2 regions of the Sporosarcina sp. P29 genome follow, and region 1 is predicted to be linked to the other one. Evidence: riboswitches for the same ligand, from Rfam matches in the RefSeq annotation. Region 1 holds a riboswitch; the other holds the start of a gene.
The links. Region 1 has a riboswitch for lysine ahead of CSV68_RS09215 (Na+/H+ antiporter NhaC family protein). Riboswitches for the same ligand answer to the same signal wherever they lie in the genome.
Positions count from the first base shown of each region.

Region 1 (16,626 bases):
AGTCACCTACTACAAATACATCGTCGTATCCTGGCGCACGCATATCTTTTTCAACTTTAACACGGGCACGCATGTTTTCTATACCTGATTCTTCGATCAAGTGGTTACCGCGAACACCGGCAGCCCATACCACCGTACCCGCTTTGATGAATTCAAACTCATCTTCGCCTTTTTTAATCTTCACACCTTCAGGAGTTGCTTCTACAACCGGTGTACCGATAGAGAATTCTACACCTTTAGTGCCCAATTGACGCACTGCGTATTCCACAAGTTCCGGATCGAAACCAGGCAATACCATTGGCGCTGCTTCTACACATAGAATGCGAACCTTTTTGGCTGGCACATCATATTCCTTACATAATTCAGGTACACGGTTTCCTAGTTCACCTAGATACTCAATTCCTGTGAAACCTGCTCCACCTACAATGATAGTCAAACGGCTATCGTCTTTTACTTCTTCAGTAGACCATGTAGCGAATTGATATTCCATGTGATCACGAATTTGACGAGCTGCATTCACATTGGCAATCGACAATGCGTACTTGTCCAAACCTGGGATTCCAAAAGTTTCCCCTTCGAAACCAAGGCCGATTACTAGGTAATCATATGTGTGTGAACCGAGATTCGTTTTTACATTTTTAGTCGCAACATCGATGCCCGTAACTTCTGCTTCGATGAACTTTACTTTATTACTATTGATTACACTTGAAATATCATAGCGAACTTGTTCTGGGGATAATGTTCCAGCTGCCGCTTCATGCAACCAAGTAGATTCATAGTGATAGTCATTTTTGTTAATCAGCACGATATCTGCTTCATCTGCACCTAATGACTTTTGTAAATTTACAACAGTCATCAAACCGCCGTAACCTGCACCCAATACTAAGATTGTTGGTCTTTTCACGTAAATCGAACCACCTTTTAGTTTCTTAAACGCCGAGTACGTGTAAAATCAGTCTTACTTGGTTTTGCAGTGCCGGCATTTAGTTTGATATGAATAGAATCTTACTTTCATTACTAATAGTAGACCTTTTGAGCACGCATTTCAACAGAATTATTATTGTGCGAATAATCAATTTAGACTAGTAATTTGCCTTTTCTATAATTTCATCAAATCCTGCTCGACTTAGATGTTTAAATTCAATCACAATCTGCAGGAGCGCCAGCTTTTTTAGCTGTTCTAAATGAAGTACCACAACCACAATTCGCAATCGCATTTGGATTGTCGATCGTGAATCCGCCACCCATTAACGACTCTTTATAATCCACTTTTGTACCTACGAGAATAGCTGCATCCTCTTCTTTCACAACTACAGGAACTCCATGAGCTGTATAAGAAATATCATCATCTTCTTTTACTTGGGCAAAACCAAGACCGTATGTTAATCCGCTGCAACCTCCGCCATTAACGGAAACGCGCAAGAAAGATCCTTCTTCCTCGTTATTCGTCATCATTTTCTTCACGTGAAATGCTGCTGCTTCTGTAATCTCTACTGTATTCGTCATTAATATCACTCACTTTCCACGTTTTCTTTTTATCATATCAATCTCTTTCATCACAATGCAAACAAATAGTCCCCCTACTAGGTCTATTTTAATGTATAATAAGACTCAGGAAAGAAAGGAATGATACTAGTGGAAATCAGCCCCTATTACGAGAAAAAGATGCAATGTTTACTGTGTAAAGAGCCTTTCCCTACTACTAAAATTCGTTCTCGCCAAGTAAGTGTAATTGACCATGATAGCGATTTTAGACCTATTTATATAGACAAGGAAGTTAATCCTATTTTTTATAATGTTGCGGTTTGTCCGCATTGCGGTTTTGCATTCACTGATGATTTCGCACCGTATTTTGCGCCAAGCACAAAAGAGTTGATCGCCAAAAATATAACGGCCAAATGGCATAGTCGCTCATTTGGTGGTGTACGGACGAAAGAGCAAGCAGTTGAAGCCTATAAATTAGCGTATTTAAATGCCCACTTTAAAAAAGAAAAGCATTTAACGATGGCTGGGATGATGTTGCGTATAGCTTGGATTTACCGTAATGATGAAAACCGTCAGAAAGAAATGCGTTATCTAGAAATCTCTCGTGATCTGTACATAAGAGCATTTTCTGAGGGTGATTATATCGGAACACAAATGTCCGAAACCCGTGTGCAATATATTATTGCCGAGTTATCCTGGCGCATCCAGGACCGTGCAGAAGCCATTCGAAACTTCTCACGTGTAATTGAAACGCAAAAAAGATCGACTGAACCTACCATCATCCAGATGGCTAAAGATCGATGGCAAGAAATCCGTGATGAACAAACTGCTCATAAAACTAGCTGAATAATGAAAACCGTGCAAAGAAGATCATACTTCATTTGCACGGCTTTTTATTTAATGAAATTAAAAAACCTGTTCTACTTCTACTACGCCTGGTACTTCTTCAAGTAATGCACGTTCAATACCAGCTTTTAATGTAATCGTCGAACTAGGGCAAGTTCCGCATGCTCCTAAAAGGCGCAACTTCACTATTCCTTCATCAATATCCACTAGTTCGCAGTCCCCTCCGTCTCGCAAGAGGAATGGGCGCAATTTATCTAGCACTTCTTTTACCGGCTCATATAATTTAATATCTGTTGTCATTGTAATCACACTCTCCTTTCCTTATACTTATTATAAACTGCCAAGCAGAAAAAATCCAATAATGAATCGGAGGTTTGATTAATATGTCACAATCCCCAGTAACAATTGAAGTATATGGAGCAGAAATCATCTGTGCAAGTTGTGTCAATGCACCTTCTTCCAAAGATACGTATGAATGGCTCCAAGCGGCAATATCCAGAAAGTACCCTGAACAACCGTTTACTATTACGTATATTGATATCGAGCAAGAAGTAAAAGAATCACGACAGCAGGAAATCGTCGAGAAAATTCGTGAAGACGAGTATTTTTATCCACTCGTTATGATTAATGATGAAATGATTGGCGAAGGCCATATTCAACTGAAGCCTGTTTTCAATGCTTTAGAAACGCATGGCTATCACGCAGGATAAATTGATAATTTGATGGATTAATTGAGAACAATACATTCACTTAAGCGGTCGTTACATGTTGAACCGACCGTTTTTTTTGTATCCAGACCAAAACAAATTACAGCCAAAAAAGCCACTTCATTGAAGTGACTTGTACATAGTATATTACCCATTATGCCATTTATACATCCATAGCAAGCCGGATTTCATTAGACGGGCGATTCTTCCTGTAACGGTACGATCCGCCAAGTACGCAAACCCTTGTTTCTTCCCTAATGAACCCATGAAACCTTTTAGTTTTAGCTCTGGCATTTCAAGCATCAGTGGCTCACCTTTCCAAGTCGAGCGCAATACTTGAACGATTTGCTCCCCTTGAACTTCTGCCAACTGTGCGCTTGGTGCGTGTGGAAGCGCAGCAATATCGCCGACAACATACACGTTTCGGTAATTAGGGACTTGGTGATATTGATTGAGTACGATACGGCCTGAACGGTCTTTCTGAATGACCAAATCATCCACGACCTTACCTGGTTTAATACCAGCTGTCCAAACCACTGCATCTACATCAATTGTATCTTCATGGTTATATAGAATATGTTCGCCAACTTTAGTAATGTTGGAATTCGCAACGACTTCTACTTCGTTCTGATCAAACCAACCTTTTACGAAGTTACTCAATCGTTCAGGAAAGTCACGCAATATACGCGGGCTACGATCGAATAATTTGATTTTCAAATCTGGACGACTTTCACGTAACTCACTCGCTAATTCGATACCGCTAAGCCCAGCACCAACGATTCCTACTGTTGCGCCATCACCTAATCCTAGTAACGTCTGATACGTCCTGCGGGATTTGCCGATTGTTTGGATACTTAGCGTATGTTCAGCCGCTCCAGGTACGTTGTGGTAGTTATCTTCACTACCTAGCCCGATGACTAATTCGTCATATGCAAGTGCTTGACCGTCTGCCAACAACACTTCTTTTTCTTCAAGTTTAATTTCTTGAATCTCGCCTTCTACCACTTTCAATTGGTCATGAACAGGGATTGCTACACGTACATCGGAATCAGAAACTGTTCCTGCTGCCAGTGCATAAAATTCTGTTTTCAAACTATGAAATAGGGTTCTATCGACAAGTGTAATTTCAATATCGCTTGGTAATTCTTTATTTAGCAAACGCAATAAAATTCTCATGTTACCATAGCCGGCACCTAGTAAAAGTAATTTTCTCATAATGCTCTCCTTCTATGTCAATTTTCTCGTGCATCTCATTTGTTATTATAGCAGTTTGTGATAACTTTCACAATATGTCATGTTCATTGACGATTTTGTAAAAAAAGAGTACCATTTCTAGTAGGCGAGGTGAGAAAGATGAATCCCATCGTGGAGTTTTGTATGAGTAATTTGGCAAATGGTGCCTACCCCGTATTCGAAACGTTGGAACGTGATCCAAACATCGACGTACTGGAATACGGCTGCTTGAGCTATTGTACGAAATGTAGTGATACGTTGTACGCAATTGTGAATGGTGAACTTGTCGAAGCGGATACTGCCGATGAATTGACAAAGGAAATTTATCAGTTTATTGAAGATAATCCACTTTTTTAATAAAATAAATTATACAGGATGTCTTAGAAGCTACCACGCTTTTAGGACATCCTTTTTCGAATGGGATTAAAGTGAAATCTGTTTATATTTGCAGAAGTAAGGTAATCACTGAGTACAAAAGGATTGAAGCCCCATCTGGAGACGCTTTCCTGAGGACTGGCTTACTCAAGGCAATCTATGAAAGAACATGCTCCTAACGTTTCTCTTTTACTCGCAAAAGCCGTCCTTAGTAGGATTCTCAAATCATTTACTGTGGTTAGTGTGTTACGTATCTTTGTAGTTAAATATGTTCAAGTTCAAATGCACAAACTGTTCACAATCCCCTATTCAAAGCACAACAGAAAGTATCATCCACTTACATTGCAAGGATTGGCGCGTAGGAGGGCGACTCCTAGAGGATCAGCTCACCGCGAACCCATAAAACACGCGTCCCCTCCGAAGCGTCAATCCCCATCCCAACAGCCCTATTCCCTTACAACTATCTTATAACATTAAAAAAAGCTATCTAAGAAGCCGTAGCATCACGGCTTCCTAGATAGCTCCATATTACTTCAGCCAATCCGCAAGCGAATTCAGCAAATAAGTGGGTTGCTGCGTCTTCTTCAGTACTTCATCCATAGGCGTGACCCCTGTTGCGACATACGCCGTATCTATACCATAGCGAATCCCCGCCATAATATCCGTATCGTAATTATCGCCAATCAGAATCATATCTTCTTTCTCGTACATCCCTTGCTGGCGAATGAACTCCAGCATATACGGCTCTGGCTTTCCTACAATGAGCGGCTTTGTATCTGTGGCTGCTTCCATCAACGTCAGGAAAGAACCGTTAGCTGGTACTAGTCCCTTTTCAGTCGGGAATTTGATGTCTTGATTGGTGCCTAAAAAATGAGCACCGTTACGTATCGCCAAACAAGCATCCGCAAGTTTATCGTATGTAATCTGACGATCAAGTCCCATTAAAACGACATCCGGATTCGTCGTCGTGATGTGGATGTTTTCAAGTTCCAGTGCTTCACGTAATCCCTCTTCACCAATCATCATGACGTTTGCACCTTCATAATGCTGTTTGCAATACCGAGCCAGCGTCGTGGCCGAATTCATAATGAAGTCGGTTTCTGTATTCACACCAAAACCTGCGAGTTTCTTCTGTTGAGCAGTACGCGTCAGAGCAGCATTATTCGTAATGAAATACGTTCCCTTCCCCTGTGCTTGGCACGCTGCAACAAAATCTACAGCCTCTTGGATTGGTTCACTACCGCGATACATCGTGCCGTCCAAATCGAAGCAATAGGCTTTATATGGTCTCATCATTCTGTTGGAAGAAACGCCGAAACTGGACCTAATTCATTCGTCAAGTAGTCTCGAACTTGTCCTGGGAATTGTTGTAGTTCATCAAGTGTCTCGCGGATAGATCGTGCTACTTTATCTGAATCGACTTCCACAAATTGGCGCACAATCATTGGACGTAATGAAATGAATGCTTTTAATGGGATAGCTTGTTCAGATTGAATGACTTTTTCATCTTCAAGAATATCGATAATATCATCGTAACTTCCAGGATCACGCATGATGAATCCGTCAATCATAGAATTACCTACGTCAATGATTCCTTCAATCAAGCCATGTGCAATTCGCTCTAAAGCAAGTTTATTTACATCGCTTTGTAGCCAGTTCGTTTCCTTTTCAAATATATCGATTAACTGCTCCATATACACTAACGTTTTATTAATTTGATTTTGATCTACAAAATACATAATGTTCTTCCTCCTCATATACTTCATACGTCTATCTTACCATATTTATTGTAAAACGAATGAAAGCTCCGAGCAAATTTGCTCGAAGCTTTCATTTTTATTGCTCCACTTTTGGTGTAGATGCCGTTTCAGGTTGTACTTCCTCTACAACTTCCACTTCCGTTAGTTCCGGTTTTACTTTTCCGATCTTTTTCAAGATGAAATACGCACAACCAAAATTACAGTATTCATAAATATAATCTTGAACGGTACTGATTTTTGTTTCATATGTGGATTTGGAATTACGATCTTCGAAAAAGCCTTTTAATCGTAATTGACCATATCCCCAGTCACCCAAAATAAAATCATACTTTAACAGTACTTCGCTAAAGCGTTCATTCAAGGCTTCTTCATCGAACCCATCGCGAAACTCTTCTGCAATCTCATATTGCATATTTTCTAAAATAACCATTCTCTGCTTCACTTCCATTTAACTGCTCGCTTGTCCTTCAAGTTTTAGCAGTTCTTCACCTTGGCGCTGTTTCTCTTTAGCCGAAGCATTAACTTGCTCGTCTGCGTGGTAGCTTGAACGCACAAGCGGCCCCGCCTCACAATGAGAGAATCCTTTAGTCATTGCGATCTTACGCAATTCACCAAACTCATCGGGCGAATAATATTTTACCACTTTAGCGTGTTTTTTTGTTGGTTGTAAGTATTGACCAATTGTCATGATATCTACGTTGTGTGCACGAAGGTCATCCATTGTTTCAATAATTTCTTCCACTGTTTCTCCAAGTCCGACCATTAATGAAGACTTCGTCGGGATCTCAGGATACATATCTTTTGCACGTTGAAGTAACTCAAGTGAACGATCATATGTTGCACGCGCACGAATCCTCGGAGTGAGACGGCGTACTGTTTCTATATTATGGTTCAAGATATCTGGTTTTGCATCCATTAAACGTTGCAAGTTCTCTATATCCCCACCCATATCCGAAGGCAACACTTCAATAGAAGTAAATGGATTTTTTCTACGTATCGCTCGAATAGTTTCAGCGAAAATAGCCGATCCTCCATCTTTCAAGTCATCGCGTGCTACAGCAGTTACAACAGCATGTTTCAAATTCATCAATTCAACGGATTCCGCTACGCGTTCCGGCTCAGCGGTATCTAGTTCATTAGGTAAACCTGTTTTGACTGCACAGAAACGACATGCACGTGTACACACAGCACCTAAGATCATAAAGGTAGCTGTACGACGCTCTCCCCAACACTCATGAATATTTGGGCAACGTGCTTCTTCACATACGGTATTCAAGTTTTTCTCGCGCATTAATTTCTTTAAACCTGTATAATTCTCGTTGGTGTTTAGCTTAATCTTCAGCCAATCTGGCTTTCTAATATGCTCAGATTTTCTTCCTGTCTCAGGTTTGCATGACAACGCTACCGACTCCATTCTGTTGATAGATTCTACTCATGTCAATGTAACATAAATTCAGATAACCTTCAATTATAGTTGACACACATTGCAAGCAATAAGGTATGCGAGTAGAAATTTGGAATAAGATGACCGATTTTGTATTTTCATTGCAGTCGTGAAGGTTTTCTTAATCGTATGTCTCTGGACACTTTCCCAAACGCATATTCACAATAAAAATACACCTGCAACCAAGTTTCCGGTTGCAGGTGTAAATCGTTTACTGTTCGATTTTGAATTTCTTTCTGAATTTACTGAGGATCGTAGCGTAAAAGATGCTAATAAATAGACCGCCCCAGATGATCGTCACGCCGAGTAGCATCATGAGGATTGCAGAGCCGCTCATTCCTGTATCCATTTATAGCCCCCCTTTATCTTCATCATAGTCTGATGTAATTCTTGTGTTGTCTCTCCATTTTAGCGATGTGAATACGATCGACATAACAAATGCACCAATTGCAACTGGCCAGCCAATTGTCCATAAGAATGACGTTGGATATCCTTCGTAATTTTCAGCGATATTGTCTTTGATTAGGAAGAATAACATCGTACCCAATACTACTGGTGTGATGAATGATAGCGATACTTTCCACCACCAGCCAAGACGAATATCCGATACTGCGTTGGCATGCTGTTCGAACAATCCGAGTTTCCGGAATACCCAAGCTAGTAAGACGACTTCGACTAAACCGATGACTGCGATACCGAATTGGTTAATGAAGTAATCCGCTACGTCTAGGAAGTATAAACCTCCATTTGTAGCGTATAGCAAAGAAATCACTGCTGAAAGCCCGACGCCAATAGTTACTGAACGACGTCTTGAAATATTGAATTTATCTGACATACCTGCGATATATGTTTCAGTAATTGAGATTAGTGAAGTAATACCCGCAAGTGTCAGTGACAGGAAGAAGAATGCGCCGAACAGGCCGTTTAATCCTGGCATTTGATTGATAATTTCAGGGAACACGACGAAGGCCAAACCTACACCGGCTGTCGCAACGTCTGCTACTTCCACCCCTGAATTCGTTGCCATGAATCCTAGTACTGCAAATACTCCGATACCCGCTAATAACTCAACAGAAGAGTTTGCAAAACCTGTGATAAATGCGTTATTCGTAATATCTGACTTCTTTGGCAAATAACTAGAATACGTAATCATGATAGCGAATGCGATCGATAAACTGAAGAAGATATGTCCATATGCTGCAACCCATACACGTGGGTTCAGTAATTTATCGACATCTGGCTTAAAGAATGCATCCAGTCCAACCATAGCTCCATCTAGTGTGATGGCACGGATGACGACGAATAAGAAGAGTATGAATAGAATAGGAATAAATATTCTGTTCGCTAATTCGATCCCTTTCTTTACTCCACCGATCAAAATGATATAACAAAGAACCCAGACGAATAGTAGTGGCAATGCCACGCCCCCTACAATTCCCCCGACATCTCCTGGATTATCGGCCAATTTCAGAACATCACCGAAGAAGAACGCTTCAGGTTCTTTCCCCCAAGATAAGTTAAATGAATAGATCGTGTATTTCATTGCCCATGCAATGATCACGGCATAGTAGGTGGAAATAACGAACGAAACGAAAATCCCCCACCATCCTAAGAACTCTGCTTTCTTACCGTTTAAACGGAAGAATGATAGAGGTGCTGATCCACGGTATTTATGACCAATTGTGAATTCCATGATCAGAATCGGGATACCAGCTGTTAATAATGCAAATAAGTACGGGATAAAAAATGCGCCGCCGCCATTTTCATAGGCTACATAAGGAAAGCGCCAAATATTTCCAAGTCCTATAGCTGATCCGACCGCAGCCAGTATAAAACCTGCTCTCGTTCCCCACTGTGAACGATTTTCCATACAACTCACCTCTTTTTTTGTTATTTTACAAAACTTTCACCATTCGATTTATTCAGATAATTCTAGTTCCGTATATTTAGTATAAACAGCCCAATTAGAGATGTCAAAACAAATTTAGACTAAGAATGAAGTAATTATCACTCTTAGTCTAAAAGGTAAACTATGCTATTTGTTCTGTGCGTTTCTTTCCTTTTGCGTTCAAGTACGTAAATAAAACTATTAGGGTAATAATAACAGCTACTAAACCGATCCAGACAGAACCAGTTAGCCCAAGAACGATGTACCCAAGGGCTGCTACACTTGCCGCAACAAGAGCATAAGGCAACTGGGTAGATACGTGATCCATATGGTTACAACCTGCTCCAGTAGAAGATAAAATGGTCGTATCAGAAATCGGTGAACAATGATCTCCGAATACCGCACCTGCAAGCACCGCTGCCAACGCTGGTAATAATAATTCTGGTGCCGCATTGACCATGATAGTACCCGCAATCGGCATCAAGATACCGAAAGAACCCCATGAAGTACCTGTCGAGAATGCCATTAACCCTGCTAATACGAAGATTAGTACTGGAAGGAAAGTGACTGGAATATTTAATTGCTCTACCATAGTAGAAAGGAATAATCCTGTATCTAGGGAAGCGATTAGTTCAGTCAATCCCCAAGCAAAGATTAAGATGAGAATGGCAGGCATCATCGCTCTCACTCCGCTAATAAATGCGCGGCCCATCCATGAAACACTTGCTGTTTCGTTCTTTTTCATTTGTAAAATATATAACAACATAGCTAGCAATGTAGCTGTTGTACCACCAATTACCAAAGAAAATGGTACATCAGTATTTTCAAAGATTGCCCAAATATCGAAAACGCCTGCTTCTTTATAGCCTGTGAAGATCATCATACCAAGCGTTACCGCAATCAACGTCACGATTGGTGCAACCAAATCGCGAACTTTTCCGTGCGTATGCTCAGGGAATTCTTCTTTTAACTGACCTGGTATTTCTTTAGATTGGTCAAATAGTTCCCCTTCATTCATTGCACGATCTTCATGCTTCTTCATTTCGAAGAAGTCATTATTCGTCCAAGCGAAGAAAAAGACCATCGACAATGTCGCAATGACATAGAAGTTCATCGGTGCCATCATAATGAATGCAGTTAATGGTGAATAACTCACCGCTGCTGTCGTACCTAAAATAAGTGCAAGTTGTCCAATTAAGAATGCGCCCCAACTAGAGATGGGTGACACGACACAGATCGGTGCCGATGTAGAGTCAATGAAATACGCCAATTTCGCACGAGAAATCTTGTGCTGGTCTGTAATTGGTCTTGCAATCTGTCCAACTGCCAAGGCATTGAAATAGTCATCTACAAAAATTGCAATTCCAAGCCCCATCGTTAACAGCTTTGCCCCACGTTTTGTACGGATACGCGTGACAGCCCAGCGTGCAAATGCAGCGCTTCCTCCAGATAGGCTGACAAATGCCGTAATGACACCTAGTAATAATAGAAATAGCATAATAAATATATTGTATGTATTGAGCCCGCCATCCCAAAACGAAACTGTCATGGCTCTCCATACACCTTTTAGTGTTTCGAACGGAGCAAAGTTCGCTAAAAGTAAAGCTGCTGTAACAATTCCTGCTCCTAATGATAATAATACTCTCCTTGTTGCTAACACCATCACGATGGCGATAATAGGAGGTAAAATAGAGACCCATGTTCCGATCATTGTAATTCCTCCTCTTTCTAGTTGCTAGATGAAATCGAAATGCAGAAGATCTTTCGAAGAGTGGAAAGCCGATACTATCCTGTAATTCCTTCATTTCCCGATAAAAAAAGCCAACTCCACAGGCAATAGCATACGTGTAGGAGTCGGCCAGTCAATTGATCAAGCAATACATTCATAAATCGCAGTACAATTGGCAACTGTAGCTCTCCATACATTTATCGCTGTATGACAGTGTCATTCCTCTTCGAAATGACCCCAACTTGAGAAGTTGACCCTTCTCAAACTTCGGCATTGCCTCCTTTCGCTCGCGGTCCTAGATGTCACTCTCTCGCCAGTTACTTATAAACAATGCAGCCTCTACGTAAGTCTCGATATTCTTCTATTCCTAGTGTAGCAATAATCGACATTGTTCACAATAGCCTTTTACTCCGTCTTCTCAAGCGGGACTTCGATTTGTGCTGGCGTTTGTTCTCCTTTCGAATAAATTTGAGGTACCTTTCCTCTTATCAAGCCAATCGCAATCGGTATTTTCTGCTCTACTACACTCCTACTTGTTGCTAGCGGTACAATAATCTGTACATTGACTTGTAACATTAGATACACTTCCACATACGCATTATTGATACCAAATTCACGAATATCAGTTTCTACTGTTGCATGTACATCTCCAACGACGTGGAAGCGGATAGGGATTTTCGGCCCCAAGTTACCGAGCAACGGAATATTCGCTGCTTGCCCAATTGGAACAAAAAACACAATACCTTGTTCTTTTTCCATGCGATCTGGATTATACTCGAGATCTCCGAGTGGCGGTAACATATCCAAATCTCCGCCTTCTGCACGCTCTAGATGATTTTCTACGAGCTGATGAATTTCTGACATAACCTGGCTAATGATTTCTGCGTTAAACTTAGTCGTCACCGTATCTGTTGTATCATCGGGGACGTTTTCGATAATTTCATTGACATCGTAAACACTGGTGGTGCGATTATTAATGGCTTGACTGATGACATGACTGGCTATTTTTTGCGTCTGCACTTCAGCATATTGTGTGTATATTGGCGTTAGCTGTTTGTTGACCGTATAGAAAAACATCGCCACTCCCACCAAAATGCCCGGGATGACAAAGCGCAGTATGATTTTGCCATAGTTATGTTTCTTTGGCCGTTTTTGATTCGTATAAAACCGCATAAATACGCCTCCTACTTCACATTATGCGAAATAGGAGGCGTACATAACTAGCGTTCATTGAAATATTTTTTTCCATACCAACCGAGAATATCGCGAAGCATTTCTGGCATGATGTATTCTTTTTTAGCCTCTTTTAGTAATGGATAGAAAAAGCCAAACGTGAACATATCAAGTGTTGCCAACCTATACATCTCACCTGGCACGACCAAACGGTTTCCTGCAAATAATTGCCCGCTCGTGTTACGGTATAAGTGCTCATGTATCATGCTACCCATTAGCGTACCACGAAAACCTAGACCTTTTATTGGAAGTTCCGTCCACTTTGGGTCGAGTGACTGCTCGTAGATTGTCAGCAGATCAGTACCATCCAAATGGATAAGACATGGGTTGATAGGATGTGGCAATAAAGAGTGTAAATCCCCTCTTGTTACCCAACCTTTATCTAAACTACCGAGGAATATCCCTGCGTTAAACAACGCACAGTCGGCATCCAGATACGTCAGTAATGCACGGCCAAACAGCGAGGATAATGGACTTTCTCCTGAAAGGCGCTGTGATAACGGAGAAGGATTATAAAACACCGGTACTTCAAGAGTCTCTTCCCCTTTGGCAAATAAGCCATTCACTTGTTCAATATCCTCTTCCGACATTTCCATCATCTGTGTTGGAAAAACTTCTGCTTTCATATGAACGACTTGGCCCGTTATGCGGTCTACATCGACTTGGACATGACCGATATAGTGACCGAATTTTTCAGCTGCCGCAAGTAGCGTATCGTCAACCCACTCACCATTCGGTAATAAATGATGCGTGTGTGCCCCTAAAATGACATCGATCTCCGAACATTGCGAAGCCAATAGACGATCTTCATTGATTCCTAAATGGGAGAGACACACGATGACATCGCATTCTGGACGCAAGCTGCGTGCCATTTCCTGCAACGCTGCATGCGGTTCAGCTACACTCCAGCCAAGTTGTTCATAAAAGGCGTAGTATGGAGCTGTAGCACCTATGACACCGATGCGCACACCTTCTGTAGTCTCAAATATTTTAGATTTCTTCGCCCAGTAAGGCACCTTACCGTCCAGTTCAGTCAAGTTACACAGCACTACATCAAAGTGCGCATCTTCATATAATGTATTCAGCGCACCCTTAGACATAGTGATACCTTCATTATTGCCAATCGTCACGGCATCGTATCCTGCTTTATTTAATAATTCTATATTTCCTTTACCTTCTGTTCCTTCGGTAAACGGATGAGATCTGTCAATATGGTCTCCAATATCAAATAGAAAACAAAACTCCCCATTGGCTTCAGCCTGTTGCTTGCGCTCTTTAAGAAAGTGCTGGATTTGTGGCCAGTTTTCGAAATGACTATGGACGTCATTCGTATGATAAATGTGAATCGTCGCTACCGTTTCCTTCATATATGTCAACCCCAAATCCCCTCATAAATGGAACGTAATCCAAAGATGAGTAAAATGATGCGTATGACTAAAACTACTGTTTCTGACTTCATTTTGCTATTTAAATAGGCTCCTAGCATGCCACCGAAATAGGCTCCCGGCACAACAGGAATCGTATAAAGCCATGGTACATGACCGAGTGAAATATGCGAAATCGAGTTGACGATAGCTGATAAGAATACCATGAGCATCGATGTCGCGACCGCCACATGTGGTGGGAACAAGAATAGTAAAATCATGGCTGGAACGATCATCGTACCGCCACCGATTCCGAATAATCCTGACGTAAATCCAATGAACAACGCCAATAGAATGGCAAACCAAATGGGATATCCATAGATATGCGTTTTACCTTGAGGATCAGTAAACTTGATCTTTTTTCCGTTATCTACAAACCACCTAATCGGCTTCAAATATTTCCTCGTTAGTAACAGTGTAGATAAAACAATGAGCAATATACCAAAATATAAATTAAATGATTGCAAACTTACGTTTTTATTGACCAATGCACCGAGTACGATACCTGGTATACTCGCAGCAAAAAATAGAAAAGCACTGCGATAATCAATTGTCTTTACCTTCATATAGGATAGTGTCGAGCCAAGTCCATTCGCAATCATCATGATGACCGACAGGCCAACCACACTTTGCGGTGTAATATCAGGAATCATTCCAAGATTTAATCCGACAAACAATGTGACCGGAACCAAGATCGTTCCGCCACCAAGACCGGCAATTGAACCGATAATACCGGATGCCAAACCAATTAAGGCGAGTGCTACAAATTCCATTAGAGATCCCCCTCAAATAAATCCATTTGCTTAGTGAGAGGTTGACCGTATTCTATGTTGAGTAATCCCGCGAATTGTTTGGCATTCTTCGCCGCATGCTGTCCAGAGTTATTATTAAAAATGACAAACACTTCTTCTGTCTGCTTCTCTAGATGTGTAACGATGTCACTCATACTCTCTAACTCTTTATCATTATAATCATAAAGATAGCGGACTTTTCGCCATGCTTTACTATCTCCCATCGTATTGACCCAACCTTTATCATTACGTCCATGGAGTCGTAACAGCACTTTCTCGTCGGTCGCAACCGGGACGAGTGGCACACTTCCATCCCCTACTTGCGGCTCATCACAGACCACATGGATGACGTGTAAGCTCTTCAGAAAATCGAGTGTTTTTTCTCGATATGCTGGAGAGTACCACGTTTGATTGCGGAACTCCACTGCTATCGGTAATGGATGTAATTGTTCATGCACATAGCGAATACGATCCACGTTTTCTTTCTTGCAGTCAAACCAAGGCGGAAACTGCACCAGTACCATCGCAAGCTTTCCTGCCTCAACAAACGACGTTAGCGACAGCTTAAACAGCGAGAACATCTCTTCTTCAGAATCATAGGGAATCTTCCCACGCTGATGACCTGTAATGCCCTGATACGCTTTCACGACGAATTGGAAATTAGCGGGCGTTTCCTCTGTCCACTTATCCATTACTTTCTTTGATTGAATCGCATAAAACGTCGAATCTAACTCGACGATTGGAAAGTGTTTACTATAATCTACAAGTTTTTTATTCGCCACTGTATGCTCATTATATAGGCTTGGATGGTCTCCCCACCCTGTCAGGCCAACATGTATCATGGAAAGCCCTCCTCTTTTTATCTTTAGCTTAGTGTATCATATCTTATGTATTATCGGAAAAATCGTACGTACTGACTTGGCTTTCCCCTCAACTGGATTTTGCTGAATCAACTCGATTTCATTACCAAGTAAAAAAGCGTCTCGAGATAGGATCCTCGAAACGCTTCTTCTATCATGAACCTTGCCACGCGCTCATTCCACCGCGTACATTCGTTACATTCACGAACCCTGCCTTCTTCAGCTGTGTTGCCGCATTTGAACTGCGCATGCCGCTTTGACAGATGACAATGACTTCTTGGTCTTTCTTCAATGTTCCCATTTTATTCGAAAGCACATTTAATGGGATATTCTTAAATTGCTGTATATGGCGCCCTTTGTATTCAGCAGGTGAACGTACATCGATCAACTGGACGTTTTGATCTTTTAGTCTATCTTTTAATTGTTCAGTTGAAATTGTTTGCACACCTTTTGCAGGCTTCATTCGCCAAACTACTAAGCCGACGACAAGTGCTATGATGATCCATCCCATAATTGGTGCCTCCTATTAGTGAGTCCATTCTATAATGACGAGGATTACACCCATCACCATAAACGCTAGGTTGCCAATACAAAAGCGCGGAAATAACTTCTTTTCCATATTTTCGGCTGATTGAATTGTACAGCTTCGCTTGAATACAATCTGTTTGAATTTATTCATGCATCCAGTGCAGCGTGAATACTTGCTGGGTCAAAGCCAATAATCCATTTCCCATTCAACTGCGTTTGTGGAACGCCCATTTGTCCCGTTAACTCCATCAGACGCTCTCCCTCTGCCGGATTCGTAGAAACATTAATCGTCTCGTAAGGTACATGGATTTCGTCTAGATAAT
Region 1 is NZ_PDYX01000008.1:111,173-127,798, reverse strand. Features, by position in the region: gene CSV68_RS09275 (NAD(P)/FAD-dependent oxidoreductase) at 1-904, opposite strand, end outside; gene CSV68_RS09270 (HesB/IscA family protein) at 1,141-1,506, opposite strand; gene CSV68_RS09265 (DUF2225 domain-containing protein) at 1,627-2,331, shown strand; gene CSV68_RS09260 (NifU family protein) at 2,392-2,631, opposite strand; gene CSV68_RS09255 (YuzD family protein) at 2,715-3,041, shown strand; gene CSV68_RS09250 (NAD(P)/FAD-dependent oxidoreductase) at 3,186-4,253, opposite strand; gene CSV68_RS09245 (YuzB family protein) at 4,392-4,628, shown strand; gene CSV68_RS09240 (TIGR01457 family HAD-type hydrolase) at 5,175-5,942, opposite strand; gene CSV68_RS09235 (DUF86 domain-containing protein) at 5,939-6,385, opposite strand; gene CSV68_RS09230 (YutD family protein) at 6,483-6,836, opposite strand; gene lipA (lipoyl synthase) at 6,855-7,820, opposite strand; gene CSV68_RS17065 (methionine/alanine import family NSS transporter small subunit) at 8,062-8,199, opposite strand; gene CSV68_RS09220 (sodium-dependent transporter) at 8,200-9,720, opposite strand; gene CSV68_RS09215 (Na+/H+ antiporter NhaC family protein) at 9,881-11,449, opposite strand; lysine riboswitch at 11,642-11,817, opposite strand; gene yunB (sporulation protein YunB) at 11,873-12,640, opposite strand; gene CSV68_RS09205 (bifunctional metallophosphatase/5'-nucleotidase) at 12,688-14,067, opposite strand; gene CSV68_RS09200 (sulfite exporter TauE/SafE family protein) at 14,073-14,897, opposite strand; gene CSV68_RS09195 (DUF72 domain-containing protein) at 14,897-15,757, opposite strand; gene CSV68_RS09190 (rhodanese-like domain-containing protein) at 15,930-16,286, opposite strand; gene CSV68_RS09185 (glutaredoxin family protein) at 16,451-16,626, opposite strand, start outside.

Region 2 (16,626 bases), on a different contig from region 1:
TCATTTGCTGATATTCTCGACTCGGGATTAGCTGATTATATCGATCAATTTGGAATTAACAATATACGCATTGAAGTTCCAAAGAAGGTAATTCAGAAGGTTTACACGTATGCAACTAAACTCGGTAACAACTCACTAACTACAGTCGAAGTCGAAGCAGATGCATTTGCAAAGAAGGCAGTCGCAACAATTCATTCAGCAGATGGAGAAGTATCAAAAGAGTCGGAAGTTAGAGTGAATGGTAAATTCACTTTTGTATTTGATGATGTTCAGCCAGACAGTACTTTAGAAGTTGTAGTGTATGATGATGCAGATATTCTTGTAGACTCTTCATTTAATAAGATGGTCGCAGGGAATAAAGTTTTTACAGATCTACCTGCTAGCCCACTTGAAGGAAGTTATACATTATATTCATTACTGACAGATCAATCTTTATTGACGAACATACTTAAATATTATTCTCTTGAAGACTTGAAAGTAGGAACGACCTATTAAGGAAGGTGAGGAGTATTGAATATGTGGAAACGATTCTTTTTATCGACAGTACTAATGTGCTTGGTCACTTTAGTCATAGCACCTGCTGCCTCGGCAAAGTCACTCCCATCTAAATCAGTCCATGACGCTATGAAAACATGGCACATTAAATTTAGCTTACAGGTTGATCCGAGCACCGTAACTGAAGCGAATATTTATATAATGGATGGTAGTAAAAAACATGCAGCTTCCGTAGAGTTATTACGTGATGGTAGGACCATTAAAGTGACACCACGAACATCTTACGTGCCAGGAAAGGTATACCAGCTAGAAGTGTCAGATAAAATGCGCTCGATCAAAGGGGAAGTGTTGAGCGCTAAAACAACAATGCCCTTTGAAGTTACCGATCCATCAGCAGCTATAGAGACATTGCACTATACTTCAGGCAAAGGGTTGCATCATTTTAAAATTACCGTAAAACCTGAAGTTCATTCGGTAAAGATTAATGGAATTTCACTTCGTATGACAGGGTGGAACGAGTTTACTCATACGTTTACTAACTTAAAAGCGGGAAGTTCTGTTACTATCAAGGCTTATAATGAGAAGAATAGGACGATAGAGACGAAGACTTACAAACTGGATTGACTAAGGTACCAGGTCCCCACACAAAGACTGACGGTACCAGGTCCTCACACAATTAAGAACTATTCTGACAATTAAATGCGCAATACAAAAGGCTTCTAATCCACTGGATTAGAAGCCTTTTTGAGTTTCGTTTTATTGGAATTACGTAAGCACATTTAGAATGTCAGTACTTTTGCGGACATTTAATATATCTTCCAAGTCCATTAAACAATAATTCACGTAGGCTTCTGTGGTTTTCTTGAATGGTTGAGGTAGGCAGTGCGGTAGTTCTGATGTATCAATATACGGATAAGGTGATGGATCAGAAGAATAATAGTAGTAGGGGAATGTACTGAATGGATAATCAGCCAACTGTTTGACCATTGGTGTTTTGGTTGCGATCGGATTGCGGTGAATATAGCGGCTGACGGCGAGCATGGCATAAGGAGATTTTACTTCTTTCGAATAATAACGGCCCTGGTAAAGCTGTCCGATATACCCGTATCGTTTAGAGTAATAATCGCTGTATTTCCGATTGATATGCCGCATAATTTTAGATAGATTGTCTTCAGATTGAAGTAGAATATGATAGTGATTTGTCATAATACAGAATGCGAAAATAGTAAATTGATAATCTATAGATGCATGGCCTATGCAGCGCATCAGGTGCAACATGTCTTCCTCGTTAGCATAGATGCTCTGTCTATTATTACCGCGCATGACGACATGGTAGTTTGCATTTGGCCTCCAATTCCGTTTACGTCTTGCCATTGACTTCATCTCCTATTATTTCATGAATATATTGAGTATAGAGGAGAAGTTTTGTTTTGGTCAAAAGGATGAAATTGAATTTTGGATAGCGAAAAGTGCATACGAATCACGTTGTGAGTTTGAAGAATTGAATTTTTGTGGCTGTTACAGTAGAAGAATTTAATTCCTGAGTGAATTATGCTTGAATTGCACGGGGACCTGGCACTGTGTCGCAGTGTTCGAATTGTATGTGGACCTGGTACTGTGTCGTAGTAGAATTGTGTTCGAATTGTATGTGGACCTGGTACTGTGTCGCAGCAGAATTGTGTGGGAATTGCACGGGGACCTGGTACCGTATCGTCAAAACCCCTTGCAACCCCAAACCAAATCCCGTATAGTAAGTGTAATATTCGGAACATACCAACTGGTTAGTATAAACGAAAGGAAGTCAAAAACTATGAACTTTTCATATTCAGAGAAAGTAGTAAAGTTACAAGAGCAAGTGACGCAATTTATGGAGGACTATATTTATCCGAATGAATCTGTATTTCGTCAGCAGCAAGAGGAGCAAGGGGACCGTTGGAATAAGATTCCGCCGATTGTAGATGAATTGAAGGCAAAGGCAAAAGAGAAGGGGCTTTGGAATTTGTTTCTTCCTGACGATAGCTATGGAGCGGGATTGACGAATGCCGAATACGCTCCGCTTTGTGAGATTATGGGACGTTCTTTCTTGGCGCCGGAAATTTTCAATTGTAATGCGCCGGATACTGGCAATATGGAAGTGTTGGCGCGTTATGGTACGGATGAGCAGAAGAAGCAATGGCTTGAACCGTTACTTGAAGGAGAAATCCGCTCTGCATTTGCGATGACCGAGAAAGACGTGGCGTCGAGTGATGCGACGAATATTGAATCAAGTATTGTACGTGACGGCGATGAGTATGTGATAAACGGTAGGAAATGGTGGACTTCAGGGGCAGGGGATCCTCGTTGTAAAGTGATGATCTTTATGGGCAAGAGTGATCCGAACGCAGCGAAGCATGAACAGCAATCGATGATTCTCGTGCCGATGGATGCGGAAGGTGTGAAAGTGGAGCGTATGTTGCCAGTGTTCGGCTATGATGATGCACCGCACGGACACGCAGAAATTCTCTTTACTGATGTACGTGTACCGGCAGAAAACATATTATGGGGTGAAGGTAAAGGATTTGCGATAGCGCAAGGTAGACTAGGTCCTGGCCGGATTCATCATTGCATGCGTTTGATCGGCGCAGCTGAACGTTCGCTTGAATTGATGTGTAAGAGAACTAGTGAACGGGAGGCGTTTGGACAGAAGATTTCGGATCACGGTGTCGTGCAGCAATGGATTGCGGAATCACGCATGGATATTGAACAAGCTCGTCTGTTGACACTTAAAGCCGCATACATGATGGATACTGTCGGCAATAAAGTCGCAAAGGCTGAAATCGCCATGATTAAAGTGGTCGCACCAAATATGGCATTGCGTGTCATCGACCGGGCTATCCAAGCATTTGGCGGAGCGGGTGTCAGTGAAGATTTTCCGATTGCCTATATGTATGCAGCGGCTAGGACGTTACGCATTGCAGACGGTCCGGATGAAGTGCATTCGAGACAGATTGCGAGACTGGAATTGAAAAAATACCGATAAGTAATTGATAAGATTAGACTACCGTTTCATTCATTCCGCGTGAGGATTCGATCCGCTAAAATGTGATATAGTATGAGGTAAATAACATGAAGAGGGTCGGGGAATGAGTATGAAAGCTAAAATTACACAAGCGAGTGTGTTGTTGTTTGAGGAAAAGGGATTTAGCGATACATCGATTCAAGATATAGTGGAAGCAATCGGTGTAACAAAAGGAACATTTTATTATTATTTTAATAGTAAAGAGCAATTATTGATGGAAATTCATCTTGAATATATTTCGGATTTACTAAAACGCCAACAGGCGATTTTGGAAACGGGTCATCTATCAGGCCGTGAAAAGTTGGAAGCGATTATCGCGTTGCTGATCCATGATATTCAGAATAACGGGCCAAGTGGTCGCGTGTTTTTCCGTGAGATGCGCCATTTAGTTGAACAGAATGTGGAAACGATTGAAACGCAACGCGATCTGTTTCGTTTGAATATTGAGCAGCTGATCACGGATAGCATCGAAGCGGGTGAGTTCCGTCAAGATTTGCGTGCGGATATTGTGGCATTTGGTGTATTAGGCATTACAAATTACAGTTATAACTGGTTCAATCCAAAAGGGAATATGTCTGCTGATGAATTGATTGAATTATTTTCTAGCCTATTGCTTGAAGGAATCATTCCACGCTAAGCTGAGAAATCAGCTTACGTATAACATACCTACTGGTTAGTATAAAGGAGGATTTACTATGGAGAATGCTACAACAATTGACGTACGATCTGGGGAAGAACTGAATATAGAGAAACTGCAACAATTCATTCGTGACCATATTCCGGAAGCGCCTGAAGGGGAATTGCACATTCGCCAGTTCAGTGCGGGGCATTCCAATTTAACGTATCTTCTGCAAATCAAAGAATGGGAAGCGGTGTTGCGCAGACCGCCACTAGGGCCGGTCGCACCGAAAGCACATGATATGGAGCGGGAATATCAAATTTTATTGAGTTTGCATCCGTATTTCAAGCCGGCTCCTAAACCTTATGTTTTTTCTAAAGATGAAGAGATTGTTGGAAGTCCGTTTTTCATTATGGAACGTCGCAATGGTATCGTGCTAGACACGGAATTCCCTAGCGACACGGCATACACACCTGAACTCGGACGAAAAATTTCTGAATTGCTAGTGGACCAACTAGTTAGTTTGCATCAAGTGGATTATAAGAAAACAAAGTTAGTGGATATGGTGAAACCTGAAGGCTTTATGGAGCGACAAGTTGCGGGGTGGATCGGGCGTTATGAGCGCGCGAAAACGGATGACGTGAAAGATCTGGAAAAATTGACCGAGTACTTGAAGAGTAATGTACCGGAGTCTGCTGAGCCTACGATTATTCATTATGATTATAAATTAAACAATGCGATGTTTTCGGAAGACTATTCTGAAATGACTGGGCTGTTTGACTGGGAAATGACAACAGTAGGCGATCCGCTTGCTGATGTGGGGGCTGCGATGAGTTATTGGATTCAAGTAGACGATCCTGAAATGCTGAAAAAAGGACTTGGTAAACCACCGGTCACCGTGATGGAAGGGTTTTTCACAAGAGACGAATTTATCGAGCGTTATGCAGAGAAGAGTGGACGTGATGTCAGCTCGATTGATTATTATTTGACGTTTGCTTACTTTAAACTGGCCGTCATTTGCCAGCAGATTTATTACCGTTACAAAAAGGGACAAACGCAAGATCAACGTTTTGCTCACTTTAATGTGTTTGTTGAAAATCTAATTCAGTACGCGTTAATTAGCGCTAGGAAGTAAGGGGTGACAGGATGAGAATCCATTTGCTTTTTAAGAAAGAAGAATTGGATGAGGCGAAGCTCGATGCGACCAAAACGGTTGTAGTCTTTGATGTGTTATTAGCGACTTCTACGATTTCTACCTGTCTGTCATTTGGCGCACGGTCAGTGATTCCGACAGCTGACGAAAAGGAAGCACGTGACATTGCGAAAAACTTGCCGACTGATGAGTATTGTATGGCGGGTGAGTGGAACGGTTTGCCTATAGAAGGGTTTTCCTATCCATTGCCGCTAGCTCTTAAAGAGAAAGTGGCGGGTAAAACGTTGATACTGAGAACGACTAACGGTACAGTGGCCATCCGAAAAGCTGCGGGTGCACGTAAAGTGTGGATTGCTTCATTGCTTAATAGCCCGGCGGTCGCCAGAAAAGTATTTGACGAATATGAAGATGAAACGATTTTGCTTACTTGTGCAGGATCTGCCAATCAATTTTGCTTAGAAGACTTCTACGGTGCGGGGTACTTTTTATCCGAGCTGATTCTGCTGGCAGGGGAGAATGCTGTTCAATTAACGGATAGTGCACTCAGTGCCAAGTTGTTTTACGACAGTCAGAAAGATCAAAATGAACCGTTACTCGCACAAACGCAAGTAGGCAGAGCGATGCTTGAGATGGATGTAGGTGATGATTTACATTTCGTCAGTCAAAAAGGTGTGCTTGACGTGGCACCGTTTTTGTCAGGACAGGAAGTAGTCTGTGATCCGCATATAAGCGTATACAAAAGTTGAGGAGTGAATCGAATGAAACATACAGCCCATTTTGAATTTTGGCCGCCACGTATTGCGAAATCTCTTACATTACCTGAAACGACGATTTATGATAATTTAGCGATCACTGCGAAGAAATATCCGAATAAAACGGCTTATGAATTTTATGGCGGATCTGCAACGTACGGCCAATTATTGGACGAGACAGAGAAGATGGCTGGGTATTTGGAACAAGAATGCCAAGTGAAAAAAGGGGATCGTGTCTTGCTGCTCATGCAAAACTCGCCACAATTTCTCGTCAGTTTATTTGCAATATTACGCTTGCGGGCAGTCGTTGTTGCGATTAATCCGATGAGTACGACAGAAGATTTGCAGTTTTTCCTAGAAGACGGGGACATTCAACTGGCGTTTATAGGACAGGAATTGTACCCAAAACTAGAGCCGTTAATTGGTACGACGACACTACAAACGGTTATTTCTGCTGCTTATTCTGATTATATTTATGAAGAAAAAGCATTAGCTGAGATTCCTGAAGAAGTAAAGGCACCTGCTAAGGAACTAGCGAAGACTGTTTCGTGGAAATCTGCGCTGGATGCGGCTCAGACTCCTTCAGTTTACACAGGCGAGAGTGATGATATGGCAATGATTCCGTATACGTCAGGAACGACTGGGGCGCCTAAAGGGTGTATTCATACGAATCGGACGGTGCAGGCCAATACGATCGGTTCGTATCATTGGATGGCAATGAGTCCTGACACGGTCGTATTAACAAGTTTGCCTTTATTTCATGTGACCGGACTCACGCATAGTGCGCTGAATCCGATTTTGGCAGGGAGTAATACGGTCATTATGACAAGATGGGATCGCGACTATGCGATGAAAGCGATTGAGCATTTCCAAGTCAGTCACTGGATCAATATTAGTACGATGCTTATTGACTTCCTCGCGAATCCTCAGCTCGCTGATTATGATATTTCATCTCTTGAGATTGTCGGTGGTGGAGGGGCTACGCTTCCTATCGCAGTAGGTGAAAAACTGCGTCAGCGTACGGGCCTTGATTATGTAGAAGGCTATGGTTTATCCGAAACGATGTCGCATACCCATTTCAATCCACCGAACCGTCCTAAGTTGCAATGTCTAGGCATTCCAGCGTTCGGTGTAGATGCCCGTATTATTGATCCGACATCAGGTGAAGAACTCGGTGTAGAAGAGGAAGGCGAGCTAGTGGTCCATGCGCCCCAAATGTTTAAAGGCTACTATAATCAAGAGGAAGAAACGAAAGCGAGTCATATGATGCTAGACGGTATACAATTCTTCCGCACTGGCGACATCGTTCGAATGGATGAAGAAGGCTATTTCTTTATCGTAGACCGTGTCAAACGGATGATTAATGCGGCCGGCTTTAAAGTGTGGCCGACGGAAGTGGAGTCGATTCTTTATAAACATCCGGCGGTTCAGCAAGCATGTGTCGTTCGGTCTCCTGACGAAGTGCGTGGTGAAACGGTAAAAGCACTTATTATTCTGGATTCAGAATATAAAGGAAACGTGACTGGGGAAGAGATTATCGAATGGTCAAAGGGGCAGATGGCGAGTTATAAATATCCGCGAATTGTCGAGTTCCGTGATAGTTTCCCGACAACGAGTAGTGGAAAGATCTTATGGCGTCAGTTGCAGGATGCGTAATAGGTAACTACGACTTTTATTACTATATAAGTTGAATTGAAGATTTTAGGATACACTAAGTTGATTGGAGTGGAAGGCGGCGACTCCGGCGGGAACAGCGCGAGCCGAAAGCCCCGCAGGTAGCGTAGCGGACGAGGAGATTGAGGCCGTGCCCGCGGAACGCGTCCGCCTGGAACGGAAATCAACGGTTCCAATGGAATGGCTATTTCTTATGTTCAACTTATTATATATAGAAGTGAATTAAAAAGCTGCTCCGAGATGACCGTATGTTGCGGTCGTCTCGGAGCAGCTTAAAGTTGTTTCTATAGATTGATCAAAGACCGACTGCGGATTGATTACGAAGAGCTAGAAGGTCTCTCAACGAATCTACTTGTTCTTCAGGCAACGCAATCATTGGTAAACGAACTCCACCAACTGGTACGCCTGTTAAGTTCAATGCAGCCTTCGTCGGAGAAGGGTTCGGTGCAGCGAACATCGCTTTCATGATCGGCAATAGTCCGCGATAGATAGTAGCGGCTTGCTTGGTATTGCCCATTTTGAAGTGACGGACCATTTCTTGCATTTCATTGCCTATAATATGTGCAGAAACCGACACGATGCCTGTGCCGCCAATAGATAGCATAGGAAGTGTAGATGCGTCATCGCCTGAATAGACAAAGAAGTCATCCCCCGTATGCTCAATTATCGCTGCAGCGGCTTCTAGATCACCGCTTGCTTCTTTAACAGACGTAATATTCGATACGTTGTTCGCCAATCGGATAATCGTTTCAGGCAACATATTGACTGCGCTACGGCCTGGGATGTTGTAGAGCATGATCGGCAATGTAGTCGTTTGTGCAATGGTCTTGAAGTGCTGGTACAAGCCTTCTTGACACGGTTTATTATAGTACGGTACGACGAGCATAATTCCGTCGACGCCTGCTTCTTCTGCTTGGATCGTCAAGTCAATGGATTCTCTCGTGCTATTCGTTCCTGTGCCTGCAATAACTGGTGCACGGCCTGCAACGGTTTGCACGGTGAATTTGAATAGCTCCACTTTCTCTTGCGCCGTAAGCGTAGGGGACTCTCCTGTCGTACCTGCGATGACTAGTGCGTCTGTTCCATTGGCTAGTAAGTGATTGATTAAGTTTTGTGTTGCTGGGTAATCGATGTCTCCTCTTTCATCAAACGGAGTAACCATCGCTGTCATAATTGATCCGAAATTCATTATTCTCCACATCCTATCATTTTATTAAAAAACATAGAGGTGGGGGCGATACGTAAGTGAACGCAAAAAGCAACAACGAGGGCTCGCTGTTGCGTTGAAATAATGAATTATTTCTTTGCACGAGATAGCCCACCATACAGTTTCCCATATGACAATCCTGCACTTGTTCAGTCCAGAATCAGCTTAGAGATCATGAGTGTCTCGCCGCTTCGGCAAATTCCCCTTTCGACAATCTTCATAGAACCTCATGATCCTCTGATTGTGTACTAATGGTTTTTGCGCCTCTATCCTTATTTCCGAATTATCGAAATAAGTGAAAGTTTAATTACCCTTACTGTACTTGGTCTACGCGATAAATGCAACCTCTACTTTTTTATTACGATAAACACTATGCGTATTCTAAATGATTTCTTTAATATGGAATTTTCACTAGTCCTATTGAACTTCACAAGGTAACATAGACTAAAGTCATTTATTTCATTAGTCCATTGACTGCACGTGATTATCGGAATGAGTAGGAAAGAGGGATGTTGTGAAGAAAAGTAGTTTATGTTTTCTATGGTTTATGTCGATATTTTTTGCAGTAGTTACTATTGAACCCGTACATAGTCATGCGCAGTTACCGGTTACCGAGTTGCTAGTGGAATATGCGGAAGATGCTCGCATGAATTTTAGTGAAGAATTTGAGGGACAAGTAGAAGTGCGTAAAAGGATTTCTTCTGATGTGGAGTTATGGAGTTTGAAGGAAGGTACCGACGTAGAGGCGCTTCGACAGGAACTCCAGGAAGATCCGAATGTTTTGTTCGTCGAATCGAACGTCAAAAGACAATTGGCTGCTGAACCTTCTGAAGATCCTTTTATTGGAGAACAATGGTGGCTTCCACATGTGGGGGCAGAAGTGGTTTGGTCACGCGTGTCTGAACAGAAGAGGCGTGTGACTGTGGCGGTAATCGATTCAGGTATTGATACACAACATTTAGATTTACAGAAGCGAATTCAACCAGGCGGACAGAACTTCTATGATAATACTAGTAATTTGCAGGATGAAACTGGACATGGAACAAAGGTGTCGGGAATTATCGCCGCAGAGTACGGTAATGGAGAAGGAGTTTCGGGAATAGCGGGCCCATTTGACGTGAAGATTTTGCCGCTGAAAGTATTCGGAGCTGGCCAGACAACGAAAACTTCCTATATTGTCGCAGCCATTGATTATGCAGTGAAGTTACAAGTAGACGTCATTAATTTAAGTCTCGGTGGTCCAGTGAAATCGGATATTGAAGAACGCGCAATCCAAAGCGCAATTCAAGCAGGTGTCATCGTAGTGGCGGCAGCTGGCAATAAAGCAGAGGAAGACAATCGACCTTTCTATCCAGCATCATATGAACATGTTATTTCAGTAGGTTCTATCGATCAACGCAATCAGCACGTGAAGTCCTCGAATTACAATGAAAGCTTGACTCTAGTAGCACCGGGAACATCTATTTTCACGACGACAAATGGAGGGAAATACGGTGGTAGTGAAGGGACTTCATTTTCCTCACCAATCGTGGCGGGAGCGGCAGCTATATTGAAGTCATTGCAACCAGAAAAAACACCACAAGAGATCAAGAAGTTGTTGCAATCTACAGCAACAACTTTAGCAGAGCCTGGCACTTCTTTATATTTTGGATCAGGCTTACTGAGCTTGGAACGACTGCATCTGAAGCTTCCCGTTGAAAACATTCCGGTGAATAATGTGGAATTAAATACAGAAGCGGTGACGATGGATTTGTCGAGTGGTGTTAGCGCCCAGTCTGTTGCGCTTACTCAATTACCCACCATGAATTCCACGATGGAAACAGCCTATGAACAAGAACCAAATGATACATTCAAACAAGCTAATTGGCTCTACGTGAACTCTAATGTTAAAGGGACGATCAGTGAGACTTCTATGGACGAGGATTTCTATCAATTGCCATGGAAGTATCCAGGTATATTGAAATTGGTAGGCGGATGGACCAAAGAAGATTCTGAGGGTGGTTACAATAATCAGTTTCTGCGTTTGGATCTATATGATGAAAAACAGAACTGGATTGGAAAAGCCAATCATAATAAAACTCCCCATGGTCAGAATGATTTATCTTTGGAAGTAGAGTTACCAGCAGGTCAGTATTATGTAAAAATGTCCCAGACAGCAACTAATGAAGGTTTCTTCATTGATCACGAATACGAAATATCCAGTAATTTCACACCTAGTAATATGGTGCAGCAACGTCCGAACTTCTTGTTGGGCGATGCACTGATGAAAGTGAATGATAGAAGGTTCTTCTTAAATGAGGAGGATGAAATGACGAACTGGGAATCCTCGAATAAGGATGTCGCCTCAGTAGACAATGATGGTGTGGTAGTCGCGAAGAATCCTGGGACTGCTACGATTACATTTTACGTTGGTAATGTCGTGAAAACATTGCGAGTCACGGTGACGGATGCGACGATGGAATCGAAATTTGCTATGTATGCCAAAGTTCGACCAGTTAACGCAACCGATCAAGCGGTCATCTGGTCTTCATCAGATTCTTCAATTGCAGAGGTCGACCAGTATGGAGTAGTCACCGCAAAAAGAGTCGGTACCGTATTCGTGACGGCCAGGGCAGGTGGAGTCGCGGCGATTGCAACGGTTAATGTGGTGTATAATGGTATTGGATATGAGTTTATGAGCGACTTTGATAACCAGGATGTTCTTAAAGATAAAGTATTCACTGTAACGTTTACTCAGCCATTGTCTCCATTTAAGGATTATAGTCAGGATATTGTTGTCTCAAGAGAGTCAAACGGTGTAACACGCGTCTATGAATTCACGGCAAAAGTAAACCCACTGAATTTCAGACAGTTATGGATTAAACCGACTACATATTGGGACGAAGGTTTCCATTATCTAACGGTGACAAAAAATGTTCAGAACACGAACCTACTTTCCTTACACAAAGAAAGTAGACTGATGTTTTATTCATATGGCAAGTAAATAAAACTCCAAACGAAGAGTCCTCTGTACAGAGGGCTCTTCTGTCATTCCATGCAAAATCCTGTAACAACACGTCACTCCGCGTCCTAATGTCGCCTCATTCCTTCGACAATTCACGGCCTAGTATTGTGTTAGCCATCAAAAAGTGCTATCTTATCAGTATAATAGCCTAAGCTTAGACTGGGCTTTTCTTGCTTGATTTATGCATTACATATGTTTTCTGAAAAGGGGAATTCGATGAGTACTATACATGAGTCCGCGAATAACAGGCCGGAAGAGTTACAGCGTATATTGGACAAAGAATTATTGCAGTTGGAGAAAATTACGATTGAAGATTTCGAAGTGGATCCGATTGAGAAGCCTGTCACGCAAGAAGATTTAAAGCAGTTTCAGCAGTTTACGTCGACGAGTTTCCGCTCACTAGAAGAGTTGCTCGAAAGCAATCAAGCAATCTTGCCGGTTGATGAGGCGATTACGCGTCTACAAGATGAGGCCTTGCAAGACCGCGTACAAATGGCGAAACGTGCAGTGCAAATCTTTACTTTATTTGAAGATGTACGTCAGAACGTTGATCCTGAAGCGATTGAGTTACTTGCACAATTGGATGCAGCAATGGATCAAGCGCAACTCTTGCTTGAAGAAATCGGTATACAAGAGTTGCCGGTGTACGATGAGTATTTCGATGAAAGCTATATGGAAGCGGTAGGAACTATACCGGCTGAAGAAGCGCAAGGGATTGAGCGTTTTAAAGTGGCGGCTGTATTCCGCAGAGCTTTTTCAATGGAAGATCAAGTCATTCAAGATGCACTAGTGAAAACGGTTTCGTAAAAGGGGGAACGTTTATGACGAGCATAACAAATGATCAATGGGTGAGTCACTACGTACGCCCGTTTAGTAGGTGGAGGTGATTCGATGAGTTCATTTACTAACGTTCCTATGCTGATACAGCAAATGCAACAAGAGATACGACAGAAACGTTACACGTTAGCGCTTGATACGATACGCGAACTGGAAAAGTTGAATGTTAGCCGCAAGCAAATTCTGTGGCATAAAGCGTTGCTCGAAAGTAAGGTCGGAAATTTGCACGTGGCATTAGCCTACTTGAAGGAACTAGACAGCGATGATCTTCATGCTATTAAGTTACAGCAAACGATCGTTGACAATTGGGACACGTATACGCAGATTATTGCTGAATATAACGATGCCATATCGGAAATTCAGCTAGGCTTTGGCGAAAACGCACTACAGATCATAGATCATGCGATGGAGTTGGCAGGAAAACTGCCCATCCCGATTGAATTATATCGCATGAAAACGGTGTTGTTGGCACGTTATGAAAGCGGCACATTATCTCGCTATACGGCAGGATTACCTATGTATGTGCTCGATGATCCGACCATTAAACGTGTCGTGGCGGCAGAACCTCCGCGCCCGGATATCGCACGACCGGTTCCGAAGCCTAAAGTTAAACGTAAGCTGAAAAAAGAGGCGGCAGTACTGCTTGCTAGTATTGCGACCGTCCTATTAGTCTTCTTTATCTGGTTAATTGCCAACCTCATGTCACAGCCTGAGGTCGCTACGGAGTCGAAAGCTATAGCACCGGTGAAAAAGCCTGCCATAACGGAGACAGAGCCGAAGAAGGACGAGCCCGTTCAAGAGGTAGTCGTAAAACCTGAAGAACAAGACGAGCTTGAATTCGTTTCAAATGAAGCAGCGAATATGTATTATAATGAAGGATATAGACAATTCGTAAAGGAAGACTTCCCAGCAGCTGTTGTGTATTTTGAATATGCTATGCGGACGGAAGATACGGATTACTTCACGGATGATGCCTCGTACTTCCTCGCATCAAGTTATTTGCGCGAGAAGAAGTATGAAGAGGTTGTGGAAATCGCGAAAGCTTTCCGTAAAGAAAAAGATGAGAATTATAAAGAATCCCCTTACCGAGACGGAATTCGTCTTCAAGAAAGCCGTGCTTTGTGGAAGCTTGGTGAGGATACTCAAGCTGTTTCGATTCTGGATGAATTGATTAATAAGCCAGATGAAGATTGGGTGACGTATGAAGCGAGGGCTATGAAGAAGTTGGTAGAAGATGGTGGGAGTGGTAGTGAGGTAGATGAAGAGGCTAGTTGAATTAGCTTGACATCGCGTTATTATGCCCGCGCCAAACTACAAAAAAACAGGAGCAATCCGTGAAGTCATGATGACTTCACGGATTGCTCCTTCTTTTATTCCAGTGACTTGATCAATTCAATATTATGCTTCTCCCACTTGGTCATCTTTCCATCGAAGGATGGATTCGGTTCGTACCATGACTGTGAGCCGAAGTAGTTTTGCAGTTCTTTTGATTGGAATACATAGCCGTGCCGTGCATAGATTTCATTGCGCGCTAAACGTAAATCATCTTTTGACAGTCCTTTTAGGTCGGATTCGTCGAGGAACACGTCACCGCTGTACGAAATGATGAAATGCTCGTTAGAATCGCCAGCTGGCACTTCTTTAATCACTTCTTTGACAATAACAGTTTCGACAGGCTCTTCTTTCGGGACGTCATTTTGTACGACTGGCAAATCATTATCGGTTTCCACGTTGGTTGCGACGGCCAATTCTTTGATGGAATCAAAAGTGAGGTGAACCGATTGCTTTGCACCAAATACATTCGCCTGAATTTCTTCCCGCACACTTTCGTCATTCACTGTTGTGGTCATTTTAATGGGATAAATACCTGCCATATACGGGCCGAATTCTGCTTGTTCTTTACTCTTTTTTATATAGCCCATCTCGGTATCGTGAATTGATAGGACGGTTTCCTCCCCAATTGATTTCACTTTGAGGATATAGCCTGCTGGATTGATCGTATAGCGAGAGAAGAGGCCGAATCGCTTTCCTGCTACACGCATGGAGAACATGCCATCGTCGGTATTTTCTTGTAAATTGTTTTCAATTACTTGTACGATGGAAGGGTTTTTCTCTACCAATGTAAGCAAGGCTTGAATGCTTTCTCCGTCGATCGAAATACGACTATCTTTCGGTACGATCAATTCATGTAACGCGTCTTGATCTTGCTCGATCAGTGCTGAAATGAATTGCTCGGTTATGGCATGTCGCCCGTATTTATTTTCCATAAGATAATAGCTTGTAATTGCAACTAGTACAACCACTATTAATACAATGGGAGACAGCAATGTTTTTAGTAACGACCGTTTTTTATTGGAATAGCGTGATGCAAGGAGTGCTTTACAGTTTGTACAGTACTCTTGCTGTTTTGTATTCATTTCATTACATATCGGACACTTTTTCATATAAATTCTCCTACTTCATGCTATGGCTCTATCATTTGAACGCAAGTATAGATACCAATGTAGTCAAGATTATACTATGACTGACGGGATTATTCTAGAAGTAAGGAAGATTGTTGCATACAGGGAGTAGGTCGCAGGATATTCATTACAGTGGATTTTTCAAAATCCGTCATTTAAAGTAGTCCTATTCTATGAGTAAGATGTATGAAGATGGTAAATGGTGAGTTATAATGGTTTAAAAGAATCCCATATTACTAAAGTGTGGCAGGGAAGAAAAGAGGGGCGAATGAGAAGACGGCATCATATAGTTTTGAGTGTATGCATTGGATTGCTGGCGTTACTTGGTTTTCAAGGGATAGTCAGTGCGGAAGATTTTTCAAATGAATTATTGGTAGAGTATGCAGAAAGTCGTCAGACATTTTCTATGGATGGAATCGTACCCGGAGTAGAAAGCCGTGAAACAATTACGGATGAAGTAGAGTTATGGAGCTTTACAGATTCAGATGACATGCTGTTAATGAAAGAACAATTACTAGAAGATCCAAACGTCTTACATGTTGAGCCCAATTATGAGCGTTATTCGCATGTAGAATTCAATGATCCTATTCTTGTGAAGCAGTGGTGGATTCCCCAGATGAAGCCACAGTTGCTTTGGTCTAGGGTGCAGGAGCAAAAGAAAAAGATCGTCGTGGCGGTCATTGATTCTGGTATTGATGTACAGCATGAGGATTTACAAGGGCGTATTCAGCCGGGCGGTTATAACTTTTACGCCGATAATTCGAATGTTCAGGACGTTGATGGTCACGGAACAGCTGTCGCAGGTGTAGTCGCGGCTAAGGCTGGGAATAATCTAGGAGTAGTGGGTATTACGGGACTATATGACACCAAAATATTGCCGTTAAAAATCTCGCATTTGAACGGCCTCAGTAAATTGTCGGATAGTATCAAGGCGATTGATTACGCTATTAAGAAACAAGTCGATGTGATCAATATGAGTTACGGAAGCAGCGACCGATCCCAACTGGAGGAAAAGGTCATTCAGCGTGCAGTTGACTCGGGTATCACGGTCGTAGCATCTGCCGGGAATGATGCAACAAAGGGGAATTCGATCATGTTTCCTGCGTCCTATCCTTCAGTCATTTCAGTTGGAGCAACGGAAAGAGATAATCAGCGTGCTTCCTTTTCAAACTATAACTCTCACGTGAGCTTAGTTGCTCCGGGCGCAGCAATCACTACAACTGCAATCCATAACAGCTATACGTCGTTCAGTGGAACATCTTTCTCGGGACCCATTGTGGCGGGGGTAGCAGCTTTAGTGAAGTCTTTGAAGCCTGAAGCGACGCCTTCTGAGATTAGACAGTTACTTGAAATGACCGCGACAGA
Region 2 is NZ_PDYX01000004.1:121,359-137,984, forward strand. Features, by position in the region: gene CSV68_RS05645 (hypothetical protein) at 1-495, shown strand, start outside; gene CSV68_RS05650 (Ig-like domain-containing domain) at 517-1,119, shown strand; gene CSV68_RS05655 (transposase) at 1,261-1,869, opposite strand; gene CSV68_RS05660 (acyl-CoA dehydrogenase) at 2,306-3,514, shown strand; gene CSV68_RS05665 (TetR/AcrR family transcriptional regulator) at 3,618-4,190, shown strand; gene CSV68_RS05670 (phosphotransferase family protein) at 4,249-5,307, shown strand; gene CSV68_RS05675 (2-phosphosulfolactate phosphatase) at 5,319-6,071, shown strand; gene CSV68_RS05680 (long-chain-fatty-acid--CoA ligase) at 6,084-7,733, shown strand; gene dapA (4-hydroxy-tetrahydrodipicolinate synthase) at 8,047-8,940, opposite strand; lysine riboswitch at 9,058-9,235, opposite strand; gene CSV68_RS05695 (S8 family serine peptidase) at 9,473-11,941, shown strand; gene grpE (nucleotide exchange factor GrpE) at 12,179-12,769, shown strand; gene CSV68_RS05705 (tetratricopeptide repeat protein) at 12,854-14,074, shown strand; gene CSV68_RS05710 (YARHG domain-containing protein) at 14,170-15,243, opposite strand; gene CSV68_RS05715 (S8 family peptidase) at 15,530-16,626, shown strand, end outside.
Region 2: it holds a riboswitch for lysine, as region 1 does, so the genes downstream of both, dapA (4-hydroxy-tetrahydrodipicolinate synthase) here and CSV68_RS09215 (Na+/H+ antiporter NhaC family protein) in region 1, are expected to answer to the same signal.